DNA from 3 places in the Geodermatophilus bullaregiensis genome. Region 2 is predicted to be linked to each of the others. Evidence: riboswitches for the same ligand, from Rfam matches in the RefSeq annotation. Region 2 holds a riboswitch; each other region holds the start of a gene.
What was found. A riboswitch is a leader RNA that binds a small molecule or an ion and turns the genes downstream of it on or off. The one in region 2 is predicted to bind cyclic di-AMP.
Positions count from the first base shown of each region.

Region 1: linked by a shared signal. The riboswitch ahead of JOD57_RS23905 (VldE C-terminal domain-containing protein) and the one ahead of JOD57_RS26525 (LysM peptidoglycan-binding domain-containing protein) in region 2 are both predicted to bind cyclic di-AMP.
Region 3: linked by a shared signal. The riboswitch ahead of JOD57_RS26070 (LysM peptidoglycan-binding domain-containing protein) and the one ahead of JOD57_RS26525 (LysM peptidoglycan-binding domain-containing protein) in region 2 are both predicted to bind cyclic di-AMP.

Region 1 is NZ_JAFBCJ010000001.1:4,975,919-4,986,124, forward strand. It holds gene JOD57_RS23880 (alpha/beta hydrolase) at 1-138, opposite strand, end outside; gene JOD57_RS23885 (helix-hairpin-helix domain-containing protein) at 323-916, shown strand; gene JOD57_RS23890 (bifunctional 3'-5' exonuclease/DNA polymerase) at 982-2,637, shown strand; gene JOD57_RS23895 (MFS transporter) at 2,642-4,048, opposite strand; gene gdhA (NADP-specific glutamate dehydrogenase) at 4,212-5,561, shown strand; cyclic di-AMP (ydaO/yuaA leader) riboswitch at 5,721-5,870, shown strand; gene JOD57_RS23905 (VldE C-terminal domain-containing protein) at 6,149-7,156, shown strand; gene JOD57_RS23910 (hypothetical protein) at 7,269-7,433, shown strand; gene JOD57_RS23915 (DUF6807 domain-containing protein) at 7,426-8,301, shown strand; gene JOD57_RS23920 (dienelactone hydrolase family protein) at 8,264-8,836, opposite strand; gene JOD57_RS23925 (WhiB family transcriptional regulator) at 8,928-9,317, opposite strand; gene JOD57_RS23930 (YciI family protein) at 9,666-10,010, shown strand; gene JOD57_RS23935 (RNA polymerase sigma factor) at 10,014-10,206, shown strand, end outside.
Region 2 is NZ_JAFBCJ010000001.1:4,565,666-4,575,871, reverse strand. It holds gene uvrB (excinuclease ABC subunit UvrB) at 1-1,596, opposite strand, end outside; gene glgX (glycogen debranching protein GlgX) at 2,096-4,210, shown strand; gene treY (malto-oligosyltrehalose synthase) at 4,213-6,552, shown strand; cyclic di-AMP (ydaO/yuaA leader) riboswitch at 6,805-6,934, shown strand; gene JOD57_RS26525 (LysM peptidoglycan-binding domain-containing protein) at 7,004-7,591, shown strand; gene treZ (malto-oligosyltrehalose trehalohydrolase) at 7,707-9,461, shown strand; gene JOD57_RS21925 (dihydrofolate reductase family protein) at 9,463-10,206, shown strand, end outside; gene JOD57_RS21920 (DoxX family protein) at 10,170-10,206, opposite strand, start outside.
Region 3 is NZ_JAFBCJ010000001.1:801,546-811,751, forward strand. It holds gene JOD57_RS03680 (GAF and ANTAR domain-containing protein) at 1-725, shown strand, start outside; gene JOD57_RS03685 (anti-sigma factor RsbA family regulatory protein) at 753-1,733, opposite strand; gene JOD57_RS03690 (GAF domain-containing SpoIIE family protein phosphatase) at 1,926-3,854, shown strand; gene JOD57_RS03695 (hypothetical protein) at 3,892-4,275, opposite strand; cyclic di-AMP (ydaO/yuaA leader) riboswitch at 4,632-4,792, shown strand; gene JOD57_RS26070 (LysM peptidoglycan-binding domain-containing protein) at 4,794-6,005, shown strand; gene JOD57_RS26670 (CstA-like transporter-associated (seleno)protein) at 6,073-6,279, opposite strand; gene JOD57_RS03710 (carbon starvation CstA family protein) at 6,276-8,513, opposite strand; gene JOD57_RS03715 (5-methyltetrahydropteroyltriglutamate--homocysteine S-methyltransferase) at 8,663-9,787, opposite strand; gene JOD57_RS03720 (DUF1353 domain-containing protein) at 9,780-10,206, opposite strand, start outside.

The sequences.
Region 1 (10,206 bases), 410 kb from region 2:
GATCGACAGCGGCAGCCACAGGTCCGGTGTCCGGAGCGCGGGCGGGACGGCCCGGACGTGCCGGGCGCGGCGGGCGAGCGCCCGTGCGGCGAGTGCCACCGTCCCGGCGAGTGCTGCCCTGCGGTACCTGCTGCCCATGGGTCCTCCGTCGTCGGTCGTCGACGCACCGGCCGGACCGGCGGCACGCGGACCGCCCCGACCGGGCGCCGACCACCCTCGCACCCCGGGACGGGTCGGCGGAGCGCCCACCCGGCTCGCCGGCGTCGTCCGCGGGACCTCGGCCGGCCGAGCGGGGCGACCGGACGGACTAGGGTCGGTGGCCATGGCGATCAGGTCGCCGGGGAACCAGCCCGGCAAGAGCGTCGGTGAGCTGCGTCTGCCCGGGCGGGCGGTCGCCGCGCTGACCCGGGCCGGCATCACCGAGGTCGCCGACCTCGCGGTGCTCACCCGGCGGGAGCTCTCCGCCGTCCCCGGCCTGGGGCCCAGCACGATCGCCGCGATCCGGGCCGTCGTCCCCGAGCCGCCCGCGCGCCTGCCCCGTCCCGGCGGGACCGAGGGCGGGGACCGGCCGGTGACGCCGCCCGAGGCGGGCACGGCCCCGGCGGAGGAGGAGTCCCCGGCCGCGCCGTCGATCCCGTCGTTCGCCTCGCTGCGCGATCCGCGGCGGCGCACCCCGGTCGACCTCCTGGTGCCGGGGGAGCCGCCCGCCGGGCCCCCGCCCGTGGAGCCGCCGACCCCGGCGGCACCGACCGTGGGGTCACCGCCCGTGGGACCGCCCGCCGCGCCGGCGACGTCCGCCGCCCCGGTCGGGGCACCGCGGCCGGCGGAGTGGGGGGACCTGTGGCGGTTCGGCCTGCGCGTCGCGTCGTGGTGGGTCCACCAGCCGCTCCGGACCCTGCGCCGCCTCCTCGGCTGAGGCCGCTCCCCGCGCGCCCGGCGCGGACGCACGGGGACGTCGTACCCGTCGGCGACACTGCAGGGGTGGAGCGGATCGTCCTCCGCCGCCGCGGGGACGTCGTCGAGGCGCGGCGGTGCACCGGCGACGCGGCGGCGGCCGAGGTGACCCGGCTGCCGTCCGACGAGCTGCCCGGCTGGGTGCGGGAGCGGGAGCGCACGCCGGTCCGCTGGGTGTGGGACGACACCACCCGCTGGTACCCGGCGCTGCTGGACGCCGGCGTCCGGGTCGAGCGCTGCACCGACCTGCGGCTGACCCACGCCGTCCTCCGCCGCTCGCCGTTCGCCGGCCAGCGGGCGCTCGCCGGTGAGGACACCCCGGGCTGGGACGACCTGCAGCCGGTGACGACGGCCGAGCACGCGCTCTTCCCGCTCGCGGACCCGGCCGACCGGCTCGACCCGGTCGCCGAGCACGACCGGCAGCAGGCGGCGCTGGCCGCGTCGGCCGGGCGCGGCCGGCTCGCGCTGCTGCTGGCCGCGGAGTCCTCCGGCGCCCTGGTCGCCGCGGAGATGACCGCCGCCGGGATGCCGTGGCGGGCCGACGTCCACGAGCGGCTGCTCACCGACGCCCTCGGCCCGCGCCCGCCGGCCGGCGTCCGGCCGCCGGTGCTCGAGCGGCTGGCCGGCGAGGTCCGCACGGCCCTCGGCGCGCCCGGCCTCAACCCCGACTCGGCGGTCGAGCTGCTCCGGGCGCTGCAGGCCGCCGGGCTGCCGGTCGACGACACCCGCCAGTGGACGCTCGAGCAGGTCGACCACCCGGTCGTCGCACCGCTGCTCGAGTACAAGAAGCTCGCGCGGCTGCTGTCGGCGCACGGCTGGAGCTGGCTGGAGACCTGGGTGCGCGACGGCCGGTTCCGCTCGGCGTTCCTCCCCGGCGGGGTGGTGACCGGCCGGTGGTCGGCGCAGGGCGGGGGCGCGCTGTCGGTGCCGGTGCAGGTGCGCCCGGCCGCGGTCGCCGACGACGGCTGGCAGCTGGTGGTCGCCGACGTCGCGCAGCTCGAGCCGCGGGTGCTCGCCGGCATGAGCGGTGACGCGGCGATGGCCGAGGCGGCGCGGTCGGCCGACCTCTACCAGGGCATGGTGGCCGGCGGGGCCGTCGCGACCCGCGCCGAGGCCAAGCTCGGGATGCTCGGGGCGATGTACGGCGGTACCCGCGGGGAGAGTGGCCGGATGCTGCCGCGGCTGGCCCGCCGCTACCCCCGGGCGATCGGGCTGGTCGAGGAGGCCGCCCGGGCGGGGGAGCGCGGCGCCGTGGTGGCCACCCTGCTCGGCCGCGGGTCACCCCTGCCGGCCGGCGCGTGGGCGCAGCGCGGGGCCGACCTCGGCGAGCCGCCCGACGACGACGGCCCGCGCGAGGACCGCGACCGGGCCCGCCGCGCGTGGGGCCGGTTCACCCGCAACTTCGTCGTCCAGGGCACCGGCGCCGAGTGGGCGCTGTGCTGGCTGGCCGACCTGCGCAACCGGCTGTGGCGGCTGGGCGACGGGACGCCGGCGCAGCGGCCGCACCTGGTCTTCTTCCTGCACGACGAGGTCGTCGTGCACACGCCGGAGCACCTGGCCGCCGACGTCGCCCGCGAGGTCCGGGCCGCCGCGGTCACGGCCGGGCGGCTGCTGTTCGGCGCCTTCCCCGTCGACTTCCCGCTCGACGTCGCCGTCGTCCGCTCCTGGGCCGAGGCCGGCTGACCCGTCAGCGGACGGCGGCGGGCGCGCGGGCGGGTGCCGCGGCCGGGCGGCCGGTCAGCCCGGTGACGACGGCGGTGAGCACGCAGACGCCGGCACCGACCACCGCGATCGTCGTGTAGCCGGCCGCACCCGGGGACCCGCCGGAGCCGGGCGTGGCCGCGGCGAGCAGCGTGGCGGTGAGCGCGCTGCCCACCGCGAAGCCCACGTAGCGCAGCACCTGGTTGAGGCTCGTCGCGCTGCCGGTCTCCGACGGCGGCACGGCGGAGACCAGCAGCGCCGGGAACGCCGCGAACGCCGCACCGACGCCGAGGCCGGCCACCGCCATGACGGCGAACAGCTGCCACAGGTCGGTGCGCAGGACGGCGAAGAGCACGAAGGCGACGCCCTGCACCACGGCCGCGACCGGCAGCACCCGGGCGTGTCCGGCGCGGTCGGCGAGCAGCCGCGCGAGCCGGCCGCCGGCCACGCTCGCCGCCGAGAAGGGCAGCAGGACCAGGCCCGCGACGACGATCGACGTGCCGAAGCCCGCGCCGTCGGCCGGCGGCGCCTGCGCGAGCACCGGCACCGCGGCGAGCAGCAGGTAGTTCGACAGCCCGACCAGCAGCGCCGCCGAGTGGGCGGTCAGCGCGGTCCGGCCGCGGGCCAGCCGCAGGTCGACCAGCGGCTCCGGCGTCCGCGACTCCCACAGCACCCAGAGCACCAGGGCCACCACCGCCGCGCCGGCCAGCCCCCACAGCAGCGGTGAGGTCCAGCCCCACGTCCCGGCCTCGCCCAGGGCGAGCAGCAGCCCGCCCACCCCGGCGCCGAGCAGCAGCGCACCGACGACGTCGAGACGGCGCCGCGGTGCCGCGGCCGGCGGCGGGAGGACCACGGCGGCGGCGACCAGCGCGGCGGCGCTGACCGCGGCGCCGGCCCAGAAGGCGGCGTGCACCCCGCCGAGCTCGGCCACCAGGCCGGCCAGCGGGTAGCCGAGGCCGACACCGGTGACGACGGTGACCGACAGCGCGGCGATCGTCGAGCGCGAGCGGTCCCCGGTCAGGGCCTCGCGGGCGGTGGCGATGGCCAGCGGGGTCAGCCCCAGCCCGAAGCCCTGCAGCGCCCGCCCGGCGACCAGCCACCCGAGCCCGAGCGGCAGGGCGGCCAGCGCGCCGCCGAGGGTCACCACGGCGAGCACGGCGAGGACCACGCGGCGCCGGTGCGGGCCGTCACCGAGCCGGCCGACCACCGGGGTGGCCACCGCGCCGACCAGCAGCGTGGCCGTCAGCGACCACTGCGCGTCCGGCAGCGAGGCGCCGGTGGCCGACGCGACCGCCGGGACCAGCGGCGCGCCGAGGCTGCTGATGACGGCCACGACCGTCCCGACGAAGACGAGCACCGCCACGAGGGCGCGGGGGGACCGGGGGACCGCCATGACCCCCAGCGTCCCAGGTCGTTGCACACACCAAGCAGTGAGCCGCGTCGAACCGCTGCCGTGACCGTCGGGTGGAGAGCCGCCGGGGAGTCTGCGACCGTCGGCACAGCGGAACCGGGTGGCCCGGAACCGCGGGCCGGGTGCGACCGAGGGGAGAGCGCGGATGAACACCGACGTCTCGGCGGTGGTGGAGCGGATCTACGGCGACGTCCTCCGGCGGAACCGGGGCGAGACGGAGTTCCACCAGGCGGTGCGCGAGGTCCTCGACTCCCTGGCCATCGTCCTGGCCCGCCACCGCGAGTTCCTGGAGATGAAGACCGTCGAGCGGATCTGCGAGCCCGAGCGGCAGGTCATCTTCCGCGTGCCCTGGCAGGACGACCGCGGTGAGGTGCACATCGACCGGGGCTTCCGGGTGGAGTTCAACTCCGCGCTCGGGCCCTACAAGGGCGGCCTGCGGTTCCACCCCTCGGTCGACCTGGGCATCGTGAAGTTCCTCGGTTTCGAGCAGGTGTTCAAGAACGCGCTCACCGGGATGCCGATCGGCGGGGGCAAGGGCGGCTCGGACTTCGACCCCAAGGGGCGCTCCGACGCGGAGGTCATGCGCTTCTGCCAGTCGTTCATGACCGAGCTCTACCGCCACCTCGGCGAGTACACCGACGTCCCGGCCGGCGACATCGGCGTGGGTGCCCGCGAGATCGGCTACCTGTTCGGCCAGTACAAGCGGATCACCAACCGCTACGAGTCCGGCGTCATCACCGGCAAGGGGCTGGGCTGGGGCGGGGCGCTGGTGCGCACCGAGGCCACCGGCTACGGCGCGGCGTTCTTCGCCGAGGCGATGATGGAGGAGGCCGGGGAGTCCCTCGACGGCAAGCGGGTCACCGTCAGCGGCTCGGGCAACGTCGCCGTGTACGGCATCGAGAAGGTGCACCAGCTCGGCGGCACCGTGGTGGCGTGCTCGGACTCCAGCGGCCACGTCGTCGACGAGAAGGGCATCGACCTCGACGTCCTCAAGCAGGTCAAGGAGGTCGAGCGGGCGCGGATCGAGGCCTACGCCGACCGGGTGCCGTCGGCGTCCTTCGTCGAGGGCGGCAGCATCTGGGACGTCCCGTGCGACGTCGCCGTCCCCAGCGCCACGCAGAACGAGCTGGACGGCGCCGCCGCCGCCGTCCTCGCCCGCAACGGCTGCCGGTACGTGGTCGAGGGCGCGAACATGCCGTGCACCCCCGACGCCGTCCGGGTGTTCCGGGAGGCCGGGATCGCCTTCGCCCCGGGCAAGGCCGCCAACGCCGGCGGCGTGGCCACCTCGGCCCTGGAGATGCAGCAGAACGCCTCGCGCGACCGCTGGACCTTCGAGCACACCGAGGCGCGGCTGGAGGAGATCATGCGCGGCATCCACGCGCGTTGCTCGGCCACCGCGGAGGAGTACGGCTCGCCCGGCGACCTCGTCCTCGGCGCGAACGTGGCGGGGTTCCTCGACGTGGCCGAGGCGGTGCACGCCCACGGCCTCGTCTGAGCGCCCGGACCACCGCCGCCTACACCCTCCGGCCGTCGATCGGGAGGTCTGCGACGGCGATCACCCCACGAAACCGCTGTCGACTCGTTGTCACGACTTCACGACGCCGGTACCGTGGCCGCGTCCGACCGGTCGTCGTGTCCCCCGTCGGGGGAGGCCGGACGGACGCCGCCGAGTCGCCCGCTGGGGCGAGCCGGGGACCCACCGCAGTACTGGGGTGAATCCCGCACCGGGCATCCGTCCGGGCAGGTAGGGCTGCTTCCCGCCCGAACCCGTCAGCTAACTCGGCAGGCGGCTCACGGAAGAACGGAGAGCCGCCGGATGGCGTGCGCCTGCACCGCTGCACCACTCCCTCCACCCCGGCTCTCCCGGACCCCGGCGCGCCCGCGCACCTGACCGTCCGCGGCCGTCCGCCCCGGACGCCGTCCGCGAGCCCACCAGCCCGAGCACCCTCCGCTCGACCGGCCCCGCGCCGCTTCTCCCTGGTGGGCCCGCGCCGGCCCGGCGCGCTGCCCGCGCACCCGCCGTCCGCCCCGCCGCGGCCTCCCGCGCCGCTGCGCCCCCACACCTCCGGAGCACCCCGCCCCATGGACCCCCGCACGACCACGTCCGGCCGATCCGCCGAGCGCCGCGCCCGCGCCGCCGGCTCCCGCCGCCGTCTGCTCCCCGCCCGCCGTCCCGGCCTGCTGCTCGGCGCCGCCGCCGCAGGCGCCCTGCTGGTCAACGTCGTCGTCGGCGCGGACCCTGCCGCGCAGGCCGGCGCCGGCAGCGCGGAGTCGGCCAGCGTCGCCCAGGAGCTGGGCCTGACCTCCGGGACCGCCGACGCCTCCGGGTCCGCCGACGCCGGCGGAGGCGACGTGGCCGCGGACCTCCAGCCGCTGGAGGACCTGGCCGCCAGCCGCGGCAGTCGCGAGGCCGAGGAGGCCAGCGCACAGCAGGCGCAGGCCGCCGCCGACCAGGCCGCGCTCGACCGGCAGCGCGCCGAGGCCGAGGCCGCCGCCGCTGCCCAGCGCGCCGCGGAGCAGGCCGCCGCCGAGGAGGCCGCCGCCCAGGCCGCCGCTGCCGAGGCAGCCGCGGAGGCGGCCGCCGACCAGGTCGCCGCCGAGGAGGCCGCCGCCGCCGAGGTCGCCGCGGAGGAGGCCGCCGAGGAGGCCGCCGAGGCCCCCGCCTCGTCGGCCGCGCCGTCGTCCGCGAGCTCGTCGGCCGCCGGCTCGGGGACGGCGACCACGGCGACCGCGCGCATCAGCAACACCGCGGGCCCGGTGCAGGCCGTGGTCCAGGCGGCGGCGAACGCCGTGGTCAGCAACGTGGCCGGCGCCGGCGGGATCACCCTCGGCGGCACCCGGGCCAGTGCCGCCGACCCGAACGGCCACCCGTCGGGCCTGGCGCTGGACTACATGGTCATGTCCAACACCGCGCTCGGGAACGCGATCGTGCAGTACCACGTCGCGCACTGGGACGAGCTCGGTGTCGACTACCTGATCTACCAGCAGAAGATGCTCAGCTCGCCGGGGGGCAGCTGGTCGCAGATGGCCGACCGCGGCAGCGCCACGGCCAACCACTTCGACCACGTGCACGTCAACTACGTGGGCTGACCCCACGGCGGGCCGGGCCCGACCGACCCCCGGGACCGGTCGGGCCGCCGCTGTCGGGTGGTCCGGCCGACGATACGGTCGACGTCCGGACCGACCCCAGGAGGACGCCGGCATGGCGCCACCGAGCTCCGTCCCCACCGTGCCGACGGGCGTCCACGGCCGGTGGCACCCGGCCGGCACCTGCGCCCCGCGGCCGCTGACCGACGAGCAGCGCGCCCTGCCCCCGGGACCCGGCCTGCCGTGGGCGCGGGCGGGTGCCGCGGTCGTCCGTGGCTGAGCCCGCGCTCACCCTGTTGCGGCTCGGCGGCGTGGTGGTGGCCGGGTACGCCGACGGCGGGGGGCTCGACCCGGCGCTGGCGCCACGGCCGTACCTGCACCCGGTCCGCACCCTCGACGGCCGGACGGTGACCGACGCGCAGCCCCCCGACCACCCCTGGCACCTCGGTGTCTCGATCGGGGTCCAGGACGTCGGCGGCGCGAACCTGTGGGGTGGCCCGACCTACGTGCGCGGCCACGGCTACACCGCGCGGGCCGACCACGGCCGGATCGAGCACGCCGGCTTCCCGGCCCGGGAGGACGACGGCTTCCACGAGGCGCTGCGGTGGCTGGGCCCCGACGGCCGGTTGCTGCTCGGTGAGCACCGCCGGGTGCGGGCGCGGCCGGTCCCCGCCGGCTGGGAGCTGGGGCTCACGACCGCGCTCACCAACGCGACCGGCGGGGAGCTGTCGCTCGGCAGCCCGGCCACCAACGGGCGGGCGGGCGCGGGCTACGGCGGGTTCTCCTGGCGGCTGCCGGCGGCGCCCGGGCCGTGGGTGCGCACGCCCGTGGCCGCGGGGGAGCAGCGCGCGCACGGCTCGGTGGCCCCCTGGCTGGCCTGGACCGACCGCGCGGCGGGGTTCACCGTGGCCCTCGCCGGAGCCGACGACGCCACCCGCGCCGACCCGTGGTTCGTCCGGGTCGGGGACTACCCCGGCATCGGCTCGCAGCTGGCCGCGCGGCACCCGCTGGTGCTCTCGCCCGGCGGCACCGTGACGCGGGGCTTCCGCGCCCTCGTCGCCGACGGCGTGCTCGGCGACGCCGCGGTGGGGGAGTGGGCGGGCGCGGGGCTCAGCAGCGGGCGAGCAGGTCGAGCACCCGGCCGATGAGCAGCGCGGCAGCGGCCGGGTCGTGGGACGGCAGCGAGCTGTCGGCGAAGCAGTGCCGGTCGCCGGGGTAGAGGAACAGCTCCCCGTCGTCGGCCCCGGCGACCAGCGCCCGGGCGGCGTCGACGTCGCCCTCGCCGACGAAGTACGGGTCGGCGTCCATGCCGTGCACCTGCACGGGGACGCCGGCCGGCCACGAGCCGAACACCGACGCCGGCACGCAGGCGTGGCACAGCACTGCCGCACGGGCGCCGGGACGGTTCTGCGCCAGGTCCTGCGCCGGCAGCACGCCGAGGGAGAAACCGGCGTAGACGAGTTCCGCGGGCAGGCCCTCGACCGCGCGGGTGCCGCGCTCGACCACCTCCCGGGTGCCGATCTGCTGCACGTGCGCCGTGCCCTCGTCGATCGAGGCGAACGTGCGGCCCTCGAACAGGTCGGGTGTGTGCACGCGGTGCCCGGCGGCGCGCAGCTCGTCGGCGAGGGCGACGACGCCGGGCGTCAGGCCCTGCACGTGGTGGAAGACGACGACCTCGGCCATCCCGGGCGGCTCCTCCCCGGCGGTGTGCGGACGGACGGGACGGTAGGGCCCGCCACCGACGGTCCTCGTGCCGGGGCGCGGACGGCGGGCGTCAGGCGCTGAGCGGGGACCGGCGCTGCAGGCGCACCCGGCGCCGCTCCCGCTCGGACAGGCCGCCCCAGATGCCGAAGCGCTCGTCGTTGGCGAGGGCGAACTCCAGGCACTCGGCGCGCACGGAGCAGCCGGAGCACACCCGCTTGGCCTCGCGGGTGGAGCCGCCCTTCTCCGGGAAGAACGCCTCGGGGTCGGTCTCGGCGCACAGCGCGTCGAGCCGCCAGCCCTCCTCGCCGACGGGGTTCCCGCCCATGGCGATCTCCGACCAGGACATCTCGTTCCAGGACGTCGTGGGCTGGTAGGCCGGCGCGTAGGAGGGCTCGGGAGCGGGCTCGTAGGCGGCCGACGACTCGGTGAGCAGGCTGAGGTGGGGGCGGGAGGCGGACACGGGAAGCTCCTCGGATCGGTGGGCGATCGCACCGGCAGTGACGGACCGGTACGGGCTGGCTGCTGTCCGTCACGTTACGGAGTCCGTGAGGCGTCGCGCACTGGCAGGAACTAGCCGAAACCACGCCGCCCGGTTGTCGAATCGTGACCTGGCGTCCGCCGGCTCCCGTGTCGGGTGGGCGGCGGTCGCGTGCGGCCGGTCCCCCGGTGGCGCGCGGGGGGCGGCACCACGACCCGCCGCTGGACGAGATCATCCCGATTCCTCGCCGGGAGCCTGTCGATCCGGCCCGGTGGTGCGTGTCGGACAGACGAGGGCCCGGGAGGCGGGCCCCGACCGAGAGGGAGCGAGATGTCCCAGTACCTGATCCTGATCTACGAGGACGAGACCCGCTACGAGACGGCGTCGCCCGAGGTGACGGCCGAGATCACGGCCGAGCACGAGGCCTTCGCGGCCGGGGTCGAGGCGCACGGCGCGAAGCTGCTCGGCGGCGAGGCCCTGCAGCCGACCGGGACGGCGACCAGCGTGCGCGGCGGGTCCGAGGTGACCGACGGCCCCTTCGTCGAGACCAAGGAGGCGCTGGGCGGCTACTACCTGGTCGACGCGCCCGACCTCGACACCGCGCTCGCCGTCGCCCGGACCGTCCCGGCGCGCTTCGGCGGCGTCGAGGTCCGCCCGGTCATGACCTTCGACTGAGCCGTGTCCGACCCGGCCGGCGCCTCCGCCGTCGCGGCCGCGGTCGCCGACGCGCACCGTCGCGAGTGGGCCTTCGTGCTCGCCGCGACGGTGCGCGTCACGCGCGACCTCGACGTCGCCGAGGAGTGCGTGCAGGAGGCGTTCGCGGCGGCGCTCACCGACTGGCGCAGGTCCGGCGTCCCCACCCGGCCCGGGG
Region 2 (10,206 bases):
ATCGGCGTCGAGGATGGCCACCAGCGACACCTCGGGCAGGTCGAGGCCCTCGCGCAGCAGGTTGATGCCGACGAGGACGTCGAACTCCCCCTGCCGCAGCTCGCGCAGCAGCTCGACGCGGCGCAGCGTGTCGACCTCGGAGTGCAGGTAGCGGACCTTGATGCCCAGCTCGAGCAGGTAGTCGGTGAGGTCCTCGGACATCTTCTTGGTCAGCGTGGTGACCAGGACCCGCTCGTCCTTCTCCACCCGCACCCGGATCTCGTGCACCAGGTCGTCGATCTGGCCCCTGGTCGGCTTGACCACGACCTCGGGGTCGACCAGGCCGGTGGGGCGGATGACCTGCTCGACGACCTCGCCGCCGCTGCGGCCGAGCTCGTAGGGGCCCGGCGTCGCCGACAGGTAGACGGTCTGCCCGATCCGGTCGGTGAACTCCTCCCACTTCAGCGGGCGGTTGTCCATCGCCGAGGGCAGCCGGAAGCCGTGCTCGACCAGGGTCCGCTTGCGGCTCATGTCGCCCTCGTACATGCCCCCGATCTGCGGGACGGTCACGTGCGACTCGTCGATGACCAGCAGGAAGTCGTCGGGGAAGTAGTCGATGAGACAGGCGCCGGCGGTGCCCGGCGCCCGGCCGTCGATGTGCCGCGAGTAGTTCTCGATGCCGGAGCAGAAGCCGACCTGGCGCATCATCTCGATGTCGTAGGTGGTGCGCATGCGCAGCCGCTGGGCCTCCAGCAGCTTGCCCTGCCGCTCCAGCTCGGCCAGCCGCTGCTCGAGCTCGGCCTCGATGGTGGCGATCGCGCGCTCCATGCGCTCGGGGCCGGCGACGTAGTGGGTGGCCGGGAAGACGAACAGCTCCTGGACCTCCCGGACCACCTCGCCGGTGAGCGGGTGCAGGTAGTACAGCCGCTCGACCTCGTCGCCGAACATCTCGATCCGGACGGCGAGCTCCTCGTAGACCGGGAAGACCTCGATCGTGTCGCCGCGGACGCGGAAGGTGCCGCGCGTGAAGGAGAGGTCGTTGCGGGTGTACTGCTCGGTGACCAGGGTGCGCAGCAGGTCGTCGCGGTCGCGCTCCTCCCCCACCGAGATCTTCAGCGCCCGGTCGACGTACTCCTGCGGCGTGCCCAGGCCGTAGATGCAGGAGACGGTGGCCACCACGACGACGTCGCGGCGGGTGAGCAGCGCCTGGGTGGCCGAGTGCCGCAGCCGCTCGACCTCGTCGTTGACCGAGGAGTCCTTCTCGATGTAGGTGTCGGTCTGCGGGACGTAGGCCTCGGGCTGGTAGTAGTCGTAGTACGAGACGAAGTACTCGACGGCGTTGTCCGGCAGCAGCTCACGGAACTCGTTGGCCAGCTGCGCGGCCAGCGTCTTGTTCGGCGCCATCACCAGGGTGGGCCGCTGCACCTGCTCGATCAGCCAGGCGGTGGTGGCCGACTTCCCGGTGCCGGTGGCACCCAGCAGCACGGTGTGCTCCTCGCCGGCGTCCACCTTCTCCGCGAGCGCCTTGATCGCGGCGGGCTGGTCGCCCGAGGGCTCGAACTCGCTGACGACGCGGAAGCGCCCCTGGGTGGGCCGGATGTCGGTGGTCGCGCGCACGGGACGACGGTACGACCGGCGTGCGACAGAACCGCGGGTGTGACGGGACGGGTGGATGCGGCGCCCCGGCACGGACGCGACGAGCGGGACGGGCGGGGCGCACCGGACGACCGGGGTTGACCGATCGGGGACGTCCTGCTCGCCCCGCTCCGGGCCGCCCGCTAGCGTGCACTCTCGCAGGAGCGCCCCGGTCGGGGACCAGTGCCACCCGGGACGTCCTCCGGGCGAGGTCGGACCCCGCCGCCCGCTCCCGGCCTGCGCCGGACCTGCGCACGACGCCCCCCGCGGCCCCGCCGTGGGGGGCGTCGTCGTCCCCGGGACGCTGCCCTCCCGGCGCGGGTCGCCGGCCGCCGCAGTGACCTCCGCCGCGTCACGTGTGGGCCGGTCCGGATCGGGCACTGGCAACGCGGGCATCCGTGCCCCGACCCCCTGCCGACGGCCGCGGCAGGGGGCCACCGCGCCCCGCGGACGGGGGCGCCAGTGCAGGAGGAAACACTCGATGACCCAGGTGTGGCCCGGAACCGCCTATCCCCTCGGAGCCACGTTCGACGGCACCGGCACCAACTTCGCGATCTTCAGCGAGGTGGCCGAGAAGGTCGAGCTGTGCCTGTTCGACGACGCCGGCACCGAGACCCGCATCCGGCTGCCCGAGATGGACGGCTACGTCTGGCACGCGTTCCTGCCCGGCATCCAGCCGGGGCAGCGCTACGGCTACCGGGTGCACGGGCCCTACGACCCGTCCCAGGGCCTGCGCTGCAACCCCAACAAGCTGCTGCTGGACCCCTACGCCAAGGCGATCGACGGCCAGATCGAGTGGGACCCGTCGGTCTTCGGCTACGACTTCACCAGCGGTGAGCGCAACGACGAGGACTCGGCCGAGCACATGCCGAAGTCCGTCGTCGTCAACCCGTACTTCGACTGGGGCGTGGACCGCCCGCCGCGGACGCCGTACCACAAGACCGTCATCTACGAGGCCCACGTCAAGGGCCTGACGATGACGCACCCGGACGTGCCCGAGGAGCTGCGCGGCACCTACGCCGGCATCGCCCACCCGGCGGTCGTGTCCTACCTGCAGGACCTGGGGATCACCGCCATCGAGCTCATGCCGGTGCACCAGTTCGTGCAGGACGACACCCTGCAGCAGAAGGGCCTGCGCAACTACTGGGGCTACAACACGATCGGCTTCTTCGCGCCGCACAGCGAGTACGCGAGCAACACCGACAACGGCATGCAGGTGCAGGAGTTCAAGGGGATGGTCCGCACCCTGCACGAGGCGGGCATCGAGGTCATCCTCGACGTGGTCTACAACCACACCGCCGAGGGCAACCACCTGGGCCCCACGCTGTCGTTCAAGGGCATCGACAACCGCGCGTACTACCGGCTGGTCGAGGACGACCCGCAGTACTACATGGACTACACCGGCACCGGGAACTCCCTCAACGCCCGCACCCCCCAGGCGCTGCAGCTGATCATGGACTCGCTGCGGTACTGGATCACCGAGATGCACGTCGACGGCTTCCGCTTCGACCTCGCCTCGACGCTGGCCCGCGAGCTGCACGCCGTCGACCGGCTCTCGGCCTTCTTCGACCTGGTGCACCAGGACCCGGTGGTCAGCCAGGTGAAGCTCATCGCCGAGCCGTGGGACGTCGGCGAGGGCGGCTACCAGGTGGGGAACTTCCCCGCCCTGTGGACCGAGTGGAACGGCAAGTACCGCGACACCGTCCGCGACTTCTGGCGCGGCGAGGACGCCACGGTCGGCGAGTTCGCCAGCCGGATCACCGGCTCCTCCGACCTCTACCAGCACTCCGGACGGCGGCCGGTCGCGAGCATCAACTTCGTCACCGCGCACGACGGGTTCACGCTCAACGACCTGGTCTCCTACAACGAGAAGCACAACGAGGCCAACGGCGAGGGCAACAACGACGGCGAGAGCCACAACCGCAGCTGGAACTGCGGGGTCGAGGGCGAGACCGTCGACAAGAAGGTGCTCACCCTGCGCGCCCGCCAGCGGCGCAACTTCCTGGCCACGCTGATGCTGTCCCAGGGCGTGCCGATGCTGTTGCACGGCGACGAGCTGGGGCGCACGCAGAAGGGCAACAACAACGGCTACTGCCAGGACTCGCCGTTGACCTGGATCCACTGGGACGAGGTCGACGAGGGCCTGCTGGAGTTCACCAAGCTGGTGACCCGGCTGCGCCACGACCACTCGACGTTCCGCCGTCGCCGGTTCTTCCACGGCCGGCCGGTCCGGCGCGAGGCGGGCGCCCCGGTGCAGGACATCGCCTGGCTGACGCCCGGCGGAGACCTCATGACCGAGGACGACTGGGACGCCGGCTTCGCCAAGTCGATCGCGATGTACCTCAACGGGCACGGCATCCGGTCGACCGACGAGCGCGGCGAGGACGTCGTGGACGACCACTTCTACCTGGCGTTCAACGCCTCGCACGAGCCGATGGACTTCACGCTGCCCGCCGAGGAGTACGCCGCGGCCTGGACGGTCGTGCTGGACACCGCCGAGCTGGGCGAGGTCGAGCCGACGCAGCTCAAGCCGGGCGAGACGATCACCGTGCGGGACCGCTCGATGATCGTGCTCAGCGCCCCCCGCCGGTCGTGACGGTGAGCGAGCCGCTCGGCGCCGACCGGCGCCGCGACGTCCCGACGGCGACCTACCGGCTGCAGGTGACCGCCGACTTCACCCTCGACGACGCCGCGGCCGTGGCCGGCTACCTCGCCGACCTCGGCGTCAGCCACGCCTACACCTCGCCGCTGCTGCGCAGCGCGACGGGCAGCACCCACGGCTACGACACCGTCGACCACGCGCACGTCGACGAGTCGCGCGGCGGGCAGGCCGGCCTCGACCGGCTCGTCGCGGCACTGCACGAGCAGGGCCTGGGGCTGGTGCTCGACCTGGTGCCCAACCACATGGGCGTGGCCGACCCGGCCGAGGCACCGTGGTGGTGGGACGTGCTGCGGCACGGCCGGGACAGCGCGCACGCGTCGGCGTTCGACGTCGACTGGGACTTCGGCGGCGGCCGGGTGCGCATCCCGGTCCTGGGGTCGGCCGACGACGTCGAGAAGCTCGAGGTGGTCGACGGCGAGCTGCGGTACTACGACAACCGCTTCCCGCTCGCGCCCGGCACGGGCGAGGGGACGCCGCAGGAGGTGCACGACCGGCAGCACTACGAGCTGGTCGACTGGCGGCGCGCGGACTCCGACCTCAACTACCGGCGCTTCTTCGCGATCAACACCCTCGCCGGGCTGCGCGTGGAGGACCCCGCGGTCTTCGACGCCACGCACGAGCTGGTGCTGCGGCTGGTGGAGCAGGGCGCCGTCGACGGGCTGCGGATCGACCACCCCGACGGCCTGGCCGACCCGAGGGGCTACCTCGACCGGCTGGCCGGGGCCACCGGCGGGCGCTGGACCGTGGTGGAGAAGATCCTCGAGCCCGGCGAGGACCTGCCGGAGAGCTGGGCGACGGCCGGCACCACCGGCTACGACGCCCTCGCCGAGGTCGACGACGTCCTGGTCGACCCGGCCGGCGAGGCGGCGCTCACCGCGCTGGACACCGAGCTGTCCGGGCGGGAGGTCGACTACGCGCAGCTGGTCCACGACTGCAAGCGCGAGGTCACCGACGGGATCCTCGGCTCGGAGGTCGCCCGGCTGGTGCGGGTCATCGGCGAGCTGCCCGGCATCGATCCCGAGCAGCAGACCGAGGCGCTGGCCGAGCTGCTGGCGACCTTCTCCGTCTACCGCAGCTACCTGCCCGACGGCCGCGAGCACCTCGACGCCGCGGTGTCCGCCGTCCGCGACCGCCGGCCCGACCTGGTCGCGGCCGTGGACGCGCTGCACCCGGTTCTCGCGCAGGCCGGCACCGAGGCGGCCACCCGCTTCGAGCAGACCAGCGGGCCGGTGATGGCCAAGGGCGTCGAGGACAGCGCCTACTACCGCTGGTCGCGGTTCGTGGTGCTCAACGAGGTGGGCGGCGACCCGGCCCGCTTCGGCAGCACGGTCGAGGAGTTCCACGAGGCGCAGGGCCGGCGGGTGGCGCGCAAGCCGCGGTCCATGACCACGCTGACCACCCACGACACCAAGCGCAGCGAGGACACCCGGGCCCGCCTGGCCGTGCTCGCCGAGGTGCCCACCGAGTGGGCGGAGCTCGTGCGGCGGTGGCTGTCCCGGCACCCGCTGCCCGACCGGCCGCTGGCGCACCTCGTGTGGCAGAACCTGGTCGGGGCCTGGCCGCTCTCGCGCGAGCGGGCGCACGCCTACGCCGAGAAGGCCGCCCGCGAGGCGGGCCTGTCGACGACGTGGACCGACGTCGACGAGGCGTTCGAGACCCGGCTGCACGCGCTGGTCGACGCCGCCTACGACGACGCGACGACGCACGCCGAGATCGAGGAGTTCGTCGCCCGCACCGGCCCGGCCGGGCGGTCGAACGCGCTGGCGCAGAAGCTGCTGCAGCTCACGATGCCCGGCGTCCCCGACGTCTACCAGGGCACCGAGCTGGAGGACCGCTCGCTGGTGGACCCGGACAACCGCCGCCCGGTCGACTACGCCCGGCGCCGCGAGCTGCTGACCCGGCTCGACGGCGGGGAGGTGCCGCCCGTCGACGACAGCGGCGCGGCCAAGCTGCTCGTCGTCTCCCGGGTGCTGCGGCTGCGCCGGGACTCCCCGGAGCTGTTCGCCGGCTACCGCCCGGTCGAGGTCACCGGGCCGGCCGCCGGTCACGTGGTCGCCTTCGACCGGGGCGCCGAGGGGCGCGACGGCGCGGTGACCGTGGCGACCCGCCTGCCGGTCGGCCTGGCCGCGGCCGGCTGGGGCGACACCGCGCTGGCCCTGCCGACCGGCGCCTGGCGCGACGTGCTCACCGGCACGCGCGTGGTCTCCGACGCCGGCGGCACGCCGGTGGGCGAGCTGCTGGCCCAGCTGCCGGTGGCCCTGCTGGTCCGCGACTGAGGGCGAGGTCACACCGCCGCGGGGGGCGTCCCGACCGCGGCGGTGTGACCAGCGGGTTCCCGGAGGGCCTCCGGGCGGGCGCGGACCGACACGCCCGGGGCCCCTGGGGCGCGATGTGCCCCGCCGAGACCCGGCCGTTACCTTTGCCCGCGCACCCGGCCGACAGAGAGCCGGGCGTCGGAGCCGATCCGCCCAACCCCGTCCGTCGGCGTCCGTTCCTCCTGCACCGCCAGGACGGGGGTGGGGGACCCACTTCGACGGTCGCCGCCGTGGTCACGGGGCCACGCAGCACCGTCTCGGGGTGAAGCCGCACGTCGTGCGGCCGGGGCACCGATCGCTCCGAACCCGACAGCTCACCTCGCAGGCGGCGGATCGGAGTACAGCCATGTCCTCGTCCGTGCCCACGACCACGCCCTCTGCCGGTCGCCTCCGCGCTTCGACGCCGCAGCGGATGGCCACCCTGGCCCGCCGCACCGCCGTCACCGTCGGCATCGCGGCCACCTCGATCGGCGTCCTCGCCGGCCCGGCCTCCGCGGCCGCGCCCAACGACTGGGACGCCGTCGCCCAGTGCGAGTCCAGCGGCAACTGGAGCATCAACACCGGCAACGGCTACTACGGCGGCCTGCAGTTCAGCCAGAGCACCTGGGCGGCGTTCGGCGGCCTCGACCACGCCCCGCGCGCCGACCTGGCGAGCAAGGCGCAGCAGATCGCCGTCGCCGAGCGCACGCTCGACGTACAGGGCCCGGGTGCCTGGCCGACCTGCGGCAAGGCCCTCGACCCGTCCGCGCCCGAGGCCGGCGCGGCCCCGGCCGCGGCACCCGCCCCCGCTCCGGCGGCGGCTCCGGCCGATCGGGAGCCGGAGGCTGCGTCGCGGGACGCACGCCCGTCGGGTGAGACCCACACCGTGCGCTCCGGCGACACCCTGTCGAAGATCGCCGCGGCCAGCGGCACGACCTGGCAGGCCCTGTTCGCCGCCAACGAGGGCACGGTCAGCGACCCGAACCGCATCCACGTCGGTCAGGTGCTGCAGCTGCCGTGAGCCGCACGGCAGCCGGGGGGAGCTCCTCCCCCCGGCTGCCGGGCCCGGCCGGGGTTGACGGCAGCCCGCGCGGGCACACCCTCCCGGTCACCCGCCGACTCCTGGAGGCCCCTGCATGTCCGCACCCGTCGAGTTCGCCGTCTGGGCGCCGGTCCCCGAGCGGGTCCGGCTGCAGGTCGACGGGTCGGTGCACGAGATGCGCCGGGACGACGACGGCTGGTGGCGGGCCGAGGTCGCGGCCGCCCCCGAGGCCGACTACGGCTACCTGCTCGGCGACGACGACGCGCCCCGCCCGGACCCGCGCTCGCGCCGCCAGCCCGAGGGCGTGCACGGCCTCTCCCGCCGCTTCGACCCGGCCGCGCACGCGTGGGGCGACCGTGCGTGGACCGGGCGCCCGCTGGCCGGCGGCGTCGTCTACGAGCTGCACGTCGGCACCTTCACCCCCGAGGGCACGCTGGACGCCGCGATCACGCGACTGGACCACCTGGTCGACCTCGGCGTCGACTTCGTCGAGCTGCTGCCGGTCAACGGCTTCGACGGCACGCACAACTGGGGTTACGACGGCGTCCTCTGGTACACGGTGCAGGAGAGCTACGGCGGGCCGGCGGCCTACCAGCGCTTCGTCGACGCCTGCCACCAGCGCGGCCTCGGCGTGGTCCAGGACGTCGTCTACAACCACCTCGGCCCGTCCGGGAACTACCTGCCGCTGTTCATGCCGGTCTTCGCCGAGGGCGGGGCGAACACCTGGGGCGAGTCGGTCAACCTGTCGGGCCCCGACTCCGACGAGGTCCGCCGCTACATCGTCGACAACGCGCTGATGTGGCTGCGCGACATGCACGTCGACGGGCTGCGGCTCGACGCCATCCACGCGCTGGTCGACGAGCGGGCCACCCACGTGCTCGAGGAGATGGCCCGCGAGGTCGACCGGCTGTCGGTCGCCGAGCGCCGGCCGCTCACGCTGATCGCCGAGAGCGACCTCAACGACCCGCGGACGGTCACCCCGCGGGCGTCCGGCGGCCTGGGCATGACCGGGCAGTGGAGCGACGACTTCCACCACGCGCTGCACGCCACGCTCACCGGCGAGGGCCAGGGCTACTACCGCGACTTCGCCGAGGCCGGGCTCGCCGGGCTGGCCAAGACGCTGACCGGCGCCTTCTTCCACGACGGCGCCTGGTCGAGCTTCCGCCGCCGCCACCACGGCCGGCCGGTGGACACCGCGCGGCTGCCGGGCTGGAAGTTCCTCGGCTACCTGCAGGACCACGACCAGATCGGCAACCGCGCCGTCGGGGACCGGGTGTCGGCGTCCCTGTCCCCCGGCCTGCTCGCCGTCGGCGCGACGCTGGTGCTCACCAGCCCCTTCACCCCGATGCTGTTCATGGGCGAGGAGTGGGGCGCCTCGACGCCGTGGCAGTTCTTCACCAGCCACACCGACCCGGAGATCGGCCGGGCGACGGCGGAGGGCCGCAAGGGCGAGTTCGCCGAGCACGGCTGGGACGCCGACGAGGTGCCCGACCCGCAGGACCCCGAGACCTTCACCCGCTCGAAGCTCGACTGGTCCGAGCCGCAGCGGGAGCCGCACGCGCAGCTGCTGGCCGTGCACCGGGCACTGCTGGCCCTGCGCCGGGCCCAGCCGGAGCTGACCGACGCCGACCTGGCGTCGGTGGCGGTCGCCTGGGACGACGCCGACCGCTGGCTGGTCGTGCACCGCGGCGCGCTGCGCGTGGTGGCCAACCTCGCCGACCAGCCGCGCGAGGTGGACCTCGACCGGGCGCCCACCGAGGTGCTGTTCGCCACCGGCGAGCTCCCCGCGCTCGACGGCGCCACGGTGACGCTGCCGCCGGAGAGCGCGGCCGTCCTCAGCACGCACTGACGTGCGCCGGCTGCTGCCGGACCCGGACGGCGGGCCGCTGGACGACGCCGCGCTCGCGGACGCCTACGCGCTGCCGCCCGGGCGCTCGGTGCGGGTGGACTTCGTGGTCTCCCTCGACGGCGCGGTCACCGTGGACGGGCGGAGCGCGGGTCTGGGCTCCCCGGGCGACCAGCGGGTGTTCCGGGTGCTGCGGGCGCTGGCCGACGCGGTGCTCGTCGGGCACGGGACCGCGGCGGCCGAGGGGTACCGCCCGGTGGCCGCGGACTCCGCGGTCGGCCGGCTGCGGGCCGCGCTCGGGCGGCCGGCGTCCGCGCCGGTCGTCGTCGTCTCGCGGCGGGCCTCCCTGGCCCCGGGCGACCGGCTGGCCCTCGCGCCGACCGTCCTCGTGACCTGCGCGGCGGCCGATCCCGACCGGCGGGCCGCGCTGGCCGACGCCGGCGTCGACGTCCTCGTCTGCGGGGACGGCGACGTCGACCTCCCGCTGGCGCTGGACCGGCTGGCCGACCGCAACCTGCGACAGCTGGTCTGCGAGGGCGGCCCGGCCCTGCTGACGTCGGCCCTGGCCGCCGGGGTGGTCGACGAGCTGGACCTCACGATCGCACCGGCGCTCGTCGGCGGGGGGAGCCGGCTGGTCACCGACGCGCTGCCCGGCGTCGTCCGGCCCCGCCTGCTGCAGGTGCTCGAGGAGGACGGCGTCCTCTTCACCCGCTACGCCCTCCCGGACCGCCCGGAGCGGGCGACCCGG
Region 3 (10,206 bases), 3.8 Mb from region 2:
TCCTCGACGTCAACGCCGCCCTCGCGGAACTCGGTCGGCTGTCCTACACGGACACGTCGATGGACGCGATGCTGCAGCGGATCGCCGAGCTGTCCAAGCAGGTGATCCCCGGCGTCGCCGAGGCCTCGGTCAGCCTCGTGGCCAACGACAAGGCCCTCACCGCGGCCTTCACCGGCCGGCTCGCGCTCGACCTCGACGAGTCCCAGTACGGCCGCGGCTACGGCCCCTGCCTGGAGGCCGCCGTCGGCGAGGAGGTCCGGGAGATCACCGACGCCCGGGAGGAGACGCGCTGGGCCGACTACGCCGAGGCCTGCGTGGCACGGGGCGCCCTCAGCTCGGTGTCCGTGCCGGTGCCGGTGCGGGCGGGCATCCACGGGGCGCTGAACCTCTACGCGGTCGGGCCGGCGGCGTTCGACGACGCCGCCAAGGAGACCGCCCGGGCCTTCGCCTCCTACGCGGCCGTGGCGGTGCACAACGTGCAGCTCTACGAGAGCACCCGCGAGCTGGCCGAGAACCTGGACGCCGCCATGCGGACCCGGGCGGTCATCGAACAGGCCAAGGGCGTCCTGATGAGCCAGCGCCGCTGCGACGCCACGGAGGCCTTCGCCCTGCTCGCGGGCGCCTCGCAGCGGTCCAACCGGAAGCTGCGGGACATCGCACAGGCGATCGTCGACGGCGTCAGTGGCGGCCACGGGCGAGGCGCTGGGGGATCGCCGCCCGCGTGAGCCACCCGGCGCGGGTGCCCTCCGTGGTCAGGCCCACCGGGTGGACAGCCGCACGCTGCTGCCCCGCTCGTCGCGGCGGATGGCGACGTGGTCGCACAGCTGGCGGGCCAGCCACAGGCCCATGCCGCCGTGGGAGAGGTCCTCGCCGTGCGCCGGTCCGTAGCCGGCGTACGGGTCGTCGGGACCCGGCCCGGAGTCGCGGATGGTGCAGACCACCCGGCCCGGCGCCGTCCACAGCCGCAACCCGGCGGGTGACCTCCCGTGCCGGACGGCGTTGGTCACCATCTCGTCCACGGCCATGAGGAAGTCCTCGAGGACGTCGGCCGGCCCGTCGACGGTGCCGAGGTGCGCCCGGACGGCGTGCCGCAGACCGGGGAAGTCGGCGACGTCGTCGTCGGCCAGCGCCGGCGGCGTCGTCTCCAGCGGCTCGTCGGGCACCGGCAGGGCGCGCAGGTAGGCGGCCGGGTCGACGTAGTCGGGGTTGGCGACCAGTCCGTCCGCGGCGAGCAGTCGCGGGTGGGTCTGCCGGGCGGTGGCCACGAGCGGCTCGGGCAGCCGGGAGTTGAACAGGCAGAGCCCCCACAGCGGCAAGGGAGCGAAGGCGGTGTTGAGGACCGCCTCGTAGGCCTGCCACTCCCGCCAGTCGGCGGCCGTGGTGCCGAAGTCCACCTCCCCGACGACGCGGACGCGCCGTCCGGGGGCGGCGTGCTCGGTGGCGAAGCGGCGGATCGTCGCGATCGCCGTGGGCGTGCGGGACCGGTACAGGCCGTGCCGGTCGACGACCATCACGCGCGGGTCGTCGCCGGTGGCCTCGCGCAGCGGACCGGTGGTCTCCGGAGCGGTGGCGATGACGGCGGCGTCCCCGGCGGCCAGGCCGTCCCGGAGCCAGGTGGCCGCGACCGCGGCCACCTGCTCGACGGTGTCGTAGAGCAGGGCATCGTGCACCAGGCCCGGCGCCGCAGCACCGGCCTCGTCGTGCCCGCCGTCGGCGGTGTCGTGCAGGTGCACGCGTGCTCCCCCGTCGTGGTCACCGGTCTGCCGGCCGTGGACCGAGCCGTCGTCGTCACCGTACGGTCGGGTTTCAGTACCCGTCCCGGCCCGGACTACGCCAGAGGTGGCCACCGGCCGAGAGTGGCCATCTGGGGGGGACGTCCGGGCGGCGCCGGGGTCGCCCACCACCGCCCCGTGCAGGATGGGGGCGTGAGTGCCCGCGACGCCCGTGACGGTGGACCTGCCACGGGTCGCGACCTCGCAGCGGACCCGGGGCGGCTGGCCGCGGTGCGCCTGACCCAGCTGCTCGACGCCGGGGCGGAGGAGTCCTTCGACCGGCTCACACGGATCGCGCAGCGGCTGACCGGCGCACCGCTGGCCTTCATGACCGTGGTGGACGACGCCCGCTCCTACTGGCTGAGCAGCCAGGGCCTGCCGCCCGGGAGCCCCACGGAGAACGCGGTCGAGCAGTCCTTCTGCCAGTACGTGCTCGACGGGGAGCCGCTGGCCCTGGCCGACGTCACCACCGACGAACGCACCGCCGGCAACCCGTCGATCACCGGCATGGGCGTGCGGGCGTGGGCCGGCTTCCCCGTCCGGCTGCCCGACGGGCAAGTCCTGGGCAGCTTCTGCGTCGTCGACACCACGGTGCACCGGTGGACGGCCGAGGACGTCCAGCTGCTCGACGAGCTGGCCGCGATCGCCTCCCGCGAGGTCGCCCTCCGCCTCGCCACCCTCGAGGCCGAGCAGGCCAGGGCCACCGCGCGGGCCGAGGCGCAGCGGGCCGGTCTGCTGGCCCGCATCAGCGACCTGCTCACCGCCGACCTCGCCCCGGGCCACCTGTGGCAGGCCGTGGTCGCCCTCGCCGTCCCCGACCTCGGCGACTTCGCCTACGTGTGCACCGTCGGCCGCGACGGCGGCCTCGTGCCGGTGGCCTCCCAGCACCGCGACCCGGCGGAGCTGCCGACCCTGCGCGGGTGGATCGACCGCGCCGGCCGCCGCGTCGGTGAGGCCACCGGCCCGGGGCACGTCGCGGTCACCGGGCAGGTGGAGCTGATCGACCTGCCGGAGGCGGCGGGCCTGACCGCCGCCCAGCAGGACGCGGTCCGCCTGCTGGACGTGCGCAGCGCACTCGTCGCGCCGGTGATCCGCCGCGGGGAGGTGGTCGCCGTCCTCACCATCGGCCGCCTGCGGGGCGCGCCGCCCTACGGCGAGCGGGAGCGCGAGCTGGTCGCGACGCTCATGACCCGCGCGGGCATGGTGGTGGAGACCGCGCGGGTCGCCTCCTTCGAGAGGGCCGTGTCGGAGACCATGCAGCGCGCGCTGCTGCCGCCGCTGCTCCCCCAGCCCGACCACCTGCAGCTGGCCTCCCGCTACCTGCCCGCGGAGGACGCGCAGCTGGTCGGCGGGGACTGGTACGACGCCTACCTCGACGCCGCGCGCACCACCAGCCTGGTCATCGGCGACGTCGCCGGGCACGACATCACGGCCGCGGCCACGATGGGGCAGCTGCGCACCATGCTGCGGATGGCCGGCCACACCGGGACGGCCGGTCCGGCCGACGTCCTCACCGCGGTCGACGTCGCCAGCGACACCCTCGGGCACCACGTGTTCGCCACCGCGCTGGTCGCGCGGGTCCAGCGGTTCCACGCCGACCGCCCCGCCGTCGACCGCTCGATCACCTGGAGCTCGGCCGGCCACCCGCCACCACTGCTGCTGCACCCGGACGGCACGGTCGACGTCCTCACCGACCGCGTGGGCCTGCCCCTCGGGGTCGACCCGCACCGGCCCCGCCCCGAGCACCACCTGACCCTGCCGGTGCGCTCGACCCTGCTGCTCTACACGGACGGGCTGCTGGAGCAGCACGAGCCCGCTCCCGGCCCGGCTCCGGGCCCGTCCGCCCGGTCCGGCGGCGGGCCGGCACGCTCGGCCGTCCGCGACCTCGACACCGGCATGGCGCGGCTGACCGCGCTGCTCGCCGAGAGCACCGACCTCGACCTCGAGGGCTTGTGCGACCGCATCGTCACCACGCTGATCCCCGAGGGCGGGCCGGCCGACGACGTCGCCCTGATCGCCATCCGCCCCTACTCCGAGGAGCAGCCGCGCCCGGCGCACGCCGGACCCAACGTGCCGACCTGAGCGCCGGCACCACCGGGGTGCCGGCGCCGCGAGCGCGTCAGGCGGCGTCGTCCTCCAGCGCAGCGGTTCCGAAGGCCGGGGAGTCGAGGGCGGCGTCGAACGCGGCGGCCTCGTCCTCGAGGCCGACCATGACCTCGTTGGTCTGCAGCGTCACCAGCCAGGCCAGCGCGTGGTCCTCGACCGGCCGGGCGGAGACCTGCGCGATGGCGTCGAGCTGGGCGGCGACCAGCCCGCGGGCGGCCTGGTAGACGTCGGCGGCGCTCACCGCGACCTGCTGCTCGGCCAGCCAGAGCCGGCCGTCGGCCAGCACGCGGACCTCGGTCTGGCTGCCGACGCCGAGGTCGGCGGCGGCACTGGTCAGGACGGACATGCCGGCGCGCAGCTCGGTCAGGCGGCGGCTCGGGTCGTGGGACGACGGCATGGGCACTCCTCGGACGGGCCCGCAGGCCTCGGGAACGTGCTCTCAGAGTCGGCACCGCGCCCGCCCGCCCTGACCCCTGCTGGGGCGCCGGGGCACCCCTGGGGCGCGCGGGACGAAGCGTTCCCGGAGCGACCCGGACAGGCGGCGCGCGGCAGGGCCTCCCGCCGACGCGGACGTGGCCTGCGCCACGGACCCGGGCACCGACGGGCCGCTGACCAGTCACGCCGCACCGCCGGCGGCACCCGGGGACCGGGTGTGACCGGCGTCACGGCGACAAGTGCCATAACGGAACGTAGCTTCTTGGCTGCGCTCAGCTAAACACGAGCGTGGCACCGGCCCGCCAAACCCTGCCCACCGGCTGCCTCCCACCGATCCCCAGGGCAGGGGTGGGGGACCCAGGTCCACGGCGCGGCAGGGCTCTGACGCCTGCGCGCCTCGGGGTGAAGCCGCGTTCCGCGGCCGGGCACCGATCGCCCGAACCCGACAGCTCACCTCGCCGGCGGTGATCGGAGACCACCATGCCCAAGCACCGCGCACCCCGCTACGTCCGCACCAAGAAGGTCCTCGCCAAGGCCCCGGTCGCAGCCGGCGCCACCGCCGTCGGTCTCGGCGTCCTCGGCTCCCCGGCGGCGGCCGCCGCCACCACCCACGACTGGACCGGCGTCGCCCAGTGCGAGTCGGGCGGGAACTGGAGCACCAACACCGGCAACGGCTACTACGGCGGGCTGCAGTTCAGCCAGGCGACCTGGGCCGGCTACGGGGGCACCGCCCTCGCACCCCGCGCCGACCTGGCCACCCCCGCCGAGCAGGTCGCCATCGCCGAGAACGTCCTCGCCGGGCAGGGCATCGGCGCCTGGCCCACGTGCGGGACGCGCCTGACCGAGGGCACCACCCCGGCCGCCGCCGGGACGGCCGCGCCCGCGGCCGAGCAGCCGGCCGCCCCGGCGACCGCCGCCGGGCAGTCGGCCGAGACCCCGGCGACCGGCCAGGACGACGACGACGACCGCGGCGACCGGTACGACCGCGGCACCTGGGACGGCCAGGACCGCTGGGACGACGCCGACACCTACGGCCGCCACGCCGCGGAGGGCGCCCACACGGTCGAGCGGGGCGACACCCTGCGCGAGATCGCCGCCGCCCACAGCCAGACGTGGCGCGAGCTGTACCAGCGCAACGTCGACGTCATCGGCAGCAACCCCGACCGCCTCACGCCGGGACTGGTGCTGACGACCTCCGGCGCCGAGCAGGCCGCTCCGGCGACCCGGGCCGCCGCTCCGGCCGAGGCGGCCCCCGCCGCCACGACGGCGACCATCGGCACGTCGGCCCCGTCGGCCACGACGACCCCCCTCACCCAGACGGCCGTCGCCGCCGCGCGCATCACCAACAGCGCCGGCAGCGTCCAGCCGCAGGTCCAGGCCGCCGCGGACGCCGTCGTCGCCTCCGTGCCCGGCGCCGCCTCGATCACCCTCGGCGGCACCCGCGCCAGCGCCGTCGACCCCAACGGCCACCCGTCCGGGCTGGCGCTGGACTACATGGTCCTGACCGACGCCGCCCTCGGTGACGCGATCGTCCGGTACCACGTCGACCACTGGGAGGAGCTCGGCGTGGACTACCTCATCTGGGAGCAGCAGATCCTCAGCTCCCCGACCGGCTCGTGGAAGCCGATGGAGGACCGCGGCGGCGTCACGGCCAACCACTTCGACCACGTGCACGTGAACTACACGGCCTGAGCCCCCGGGCCTCCGTGACCGCGGCCCCCTGCCCACACCCGTGGGCAGGGGGCCGCGGTCGTCCGGCTCAGCAGCAGCGGCTGACCGGGTTGCGCTCCCGCTCGTCGGCGCGGCGCCGCTCGAACTCCCGCCGGCTCAGCGGCTGGTGCCCGTGCTCGGCGCAGTGCCGCAGGTGGTCGTCCCAGCGGGCCTCGCCACTGCACTCCCGCAGGTACCACCGCACCCCGCGCCAGGTCCGGACGGCGGCCTCGCGGACGGTCCCGGCGGCGGTCACCGGGACGGACCCTCCTCCGTGAAGGTGCCGTGGCCCCGCGCACCCGCACCGACCATCCGCTCCTGCTCGGCCATCACGCGCTTCTCCTCCGCGGTGGCGAACAGCCCCGCCGGCTCCACGATGGACGACGGCACGGCCGGCTCCTCGGTGGTGGGGACCGGCCCGCCGGCCCGCAGGGCGCGGGCGATCACGACGACCGAGTTGACGACCACGACCAGGGTCAGCAGCGCGAACACCGCCTGCAGCACCCCGTTGAGCGTCGAGTTGTAGACGACCTGCTCCATCTGGTCGACGTCCTGCGCCGGTGCCAGCAGTTCGCCTCGCTCCAGGGCATCGGCGTAGAGCTGGCGCTGCGTGAAGTAGCCGACCCTCGGGTCGCCCGAGAACACCTTCTGCCAGCTCGCCGTCATCGTGACGGTGAGGTCCCAGGCCAGCGGGATGGCGGTGACCCAGGCGTAGCGCACCTTCCCGTGCTTGATCAGCAGCACCGTCACCAGGGTCAGCGCGATCGCGGCCAGCAGCTGGTTGGCGATGCCGAACAGCGGGAAGAGCTGGTTGACGCCGCCGAGGGGGTCGGTCACCCCGACGTAGAGGATGTAGCCCCACAGCCCGACCACCACCGCACTGGCCATGATGTTCGCGGGCCGCCACGACAGGTCACCGAAGCGCTTCCAGACGTTGCCGATCGTGTCCTGGAGCATGAACCGCCCGACCCGGGTGCCGGCGTCGACGGCGGTCAGGATGAACAGCGCCTCGAACATGATGGCGAAGTGGTACCAGAAGGCCGCCATCCCGGTGCCGAACGCCTGGGACAGGATGTTGGCGATGCCCACGGCCAGGGTCGGCGCACCGCCGGTGCGCGAGATCAGGCTCGGTTCCTGCACCGCCGCCGAGGCCGCGGCGAGATCCTCCGCCGAGGTGGGGAACCCGAGCCCGGTGACGTAGGCCGCCGCCGTCTCCGGGGTGCCGCCCGTCACACCGGCCGGGGCGTTCATCGCGAAGTACAGACCCTGGTCGATGACGACGGCGGCGATGAGCGCGCTGATGGCGACGAAGGACTCCATCAACATGCCGCCGTAGCCGATCAGGCGGACCTGGCTCTCCTTGGCCACCATCTTCGGCGTCGTCCCGGACGAGATCAGCGCGTGGAAGCCGGACAGTGCGCCGCAGGCGATGGTGATGAACACGAACGGGAACAGCGACCCGGCGAAGACCGGGCCGGTCCCCTCCCGGGCGAAGTCGGTCACCGCCTCGGCCTGCAGCACCGGCCGGGCGAGCAGCAGACCGATGGCGAGCAGCACGATCACGCCGACCTTCATGAACGTCGACAGGTAGTCGCGGGGGGTGAGCAGCAGCCACACCGGCAGCACGGAGGCGACGAACCCGTAGACGACGAGGGCGAGGACCAGCCACTCCTTCGACAGCGTCAGCGTCTCGGCCAGTCCCATCTGCTCGACGTAGCCGCCGCCGATGACCGCCGCCAGCAGGAGGACGACGCCGATGGCGGTGGCCTCCAACACCCGTCCCGGACGGATCGTGCGCAGGTAGACACCCATGAAGAGGGCGATGGGGATGGTCAGGGCGATGGAGAACACGCCCCACGGCGACTCGGCGAGCGCGTTGACGACGATGAGCGCGAGCACCGCCAGGATGATGATCATGATGGCGAAGACGGCGATGAGCGCCGCGATGCCGCCCACGATCCCGATCTCCTCGCGGACCATCTGGCCGAGGCTCTTCCCGTTGCGGCGCATCGAGAAGAACATGACGACCATGTCCTGGACGGCGCCGGCGAAGATGACGCCGACGACGATCCAGATGGTCCCCGGCAGGTAACCCATCTGCGCGGCGAGCACCGGGCCGACGAGCGGTCCGGCGCCGGCGATCGCGGCGAAGTGGTGCCCGAAGAGGACCCGCCGGTCGGTCACGTCGAAGTCGATGCCGTTGTGCAGCCGCTCCGCCGGTGTGGCCCGCCGGTCGTCGACCCTGAGCACCCGGTAGGCGATGAACCGGGAGTAGAAGCGGTAGGCGATCGCGTACGAGCAGAGTGCGGCGAACAGGATCCACAGCGCCGAGACCGTCTCGCCGCGGGACAGCGCGAGCACCGTCCAGGCGACGGCGCCGACGACGGCCACCACCGTCCAGACGAGGACGCTCTTCAGCGTCGGGCGACGGCGGCCGGTCGGGCCCGGAGGCTGCCCGCCGGTGTCCGGTGTTCTGACGGTGGTGGACACGGGCGCCCTCCCTGCGTGCGAGGACAGCGCCCGGGACGACGCTGTCCTGGTGGACGCAGGGAGCATGCCAAAGCCCCCGGCCGCAGCGCCCGGCAGGGAGCCCGTTCGTGACCGGGCCGTGACCGCCGGCGGCCCCTCCGGGGGTTCCCTCAGCCCCAGACCTCCTGGGCGGTCTCGACCACCAGCGCCAGCTTGGCGACCTGCTCGTCGCGGGTGAGCGCGTTGCCCTCGACGGTCGAGGAGAACCCGCACTGCGGCGAGAGCGCGAGCTGCTCGAGCGGCACGTACCGCGCGGCCTCGTCGATGCGCCGCTTGAGGTCGTCCTTGCTCTCCAGCTCCGGCCGCTTCGTCGTCACCAGGCCCAGGACGACCCGCTTGCCCGGCGGCACGAAGCGCAGCGGCTCGAAGCCACCGGAGCGGGCGTCGTCGTACTCGAGGAAGAACCCGTCGACCTCCAGGCCGCCGAACAGCGCCTCGGCGACGAAGTCGTAACCGCCCTCGGCCACCCAGGAGGAGCGGAAGTTGCCCCGGCACATGTGCGTGGTGACCGTGAGGCTCTCCGGGCGGCCGGCCAGCGCGGCGTTGATCTGGCGGATGTAGCGCTCGTGCTGGTGCTCGGCGTCGCGGCCCTGCGCGGCCAGCTCCGCGCGCTGGGCCGGGTCGTTGAGGTAGGCCAGGCTGGTGTCGTCGAGCTGCAGGTACCGGCAGCCCATCGCGGCGACGCCGCGCACCTGCGCGGCGTAGGCGGCCGACAGCGCGTCCCAGAAGGCGTCCTCGTCGGGGTAGACGGCCGGGTCGATCGCCGCGGCACCGCCGCGGTAGTGGACCATCGACGGCGAGGGGATGGTCAGCTTCGCCGTCTGCCCCTCCCCCACCACCGACTGCAGGTACGCCAGGTCGGGGCCGAAGATCGGCTCCCCGATCGACAGCGGTCCGTCCACGTGCAGTCCGGCCGGGGTGAAGTCGATCGTCCCGTCGGCGTTCCTGAAGTGGACGACGATGTCCTGGCCGGTCACCTTGCTGATGCCGTCGATGGCGTAGATGAAGTCCATGTGCCACGAGGCGCGGCGGAACTCGCCGTCGGTGGCGGTGCGCAGGCCGACGTCGCCCTGCAGCCGGACGACGTCGGCGATCGCGGCGTCCTCGATCCCGCGCAGCTCGGCGTCGTCGATCTCCCCGGCGGCGTGCCGGTCGCGCGCCTCGAGCAGCGCGGGCGGGCGCAGCAGGCTGCCGACGTGGTCGGCGCGGAAGGGCGGGCCGGAGGCGTCAGTCATGTCCGGCAGCCTCGTCGTCCGGCGGGCGTCGCGCAGCCCGTGACCAGGGCCGTCCCCAGTCCGCCCCGGACACCAGCCGCTCGGCGGCGGCGTAGACCAGCAGCCCGGGCACCAGCACCACCGACGGCAGCACCAGCGGCGCGGCCAGCAGCGAGACGGCCAGCACGCCGGGCGCGCTGATCCACCAGCCGGGCCGCCGCTCGGCGTCGGCGAGGGCACCCCAGCGGACGCCGGTCCACATCAGCCAGCGCAGCAGGACGGGCACGCCGGCCTCGCGCATGACCCGCCGGAAGATCCCGTCGGCCTGCCGCGAGGTCACCGCGCGGGTGCGGATGCCCACGGTGCACAGCCAGTCGTGCAGCACCGCCGCGAGCGTGTAGCGGCCCGACCGGGGGACCAGCCACAGCACCGGCCGCGGC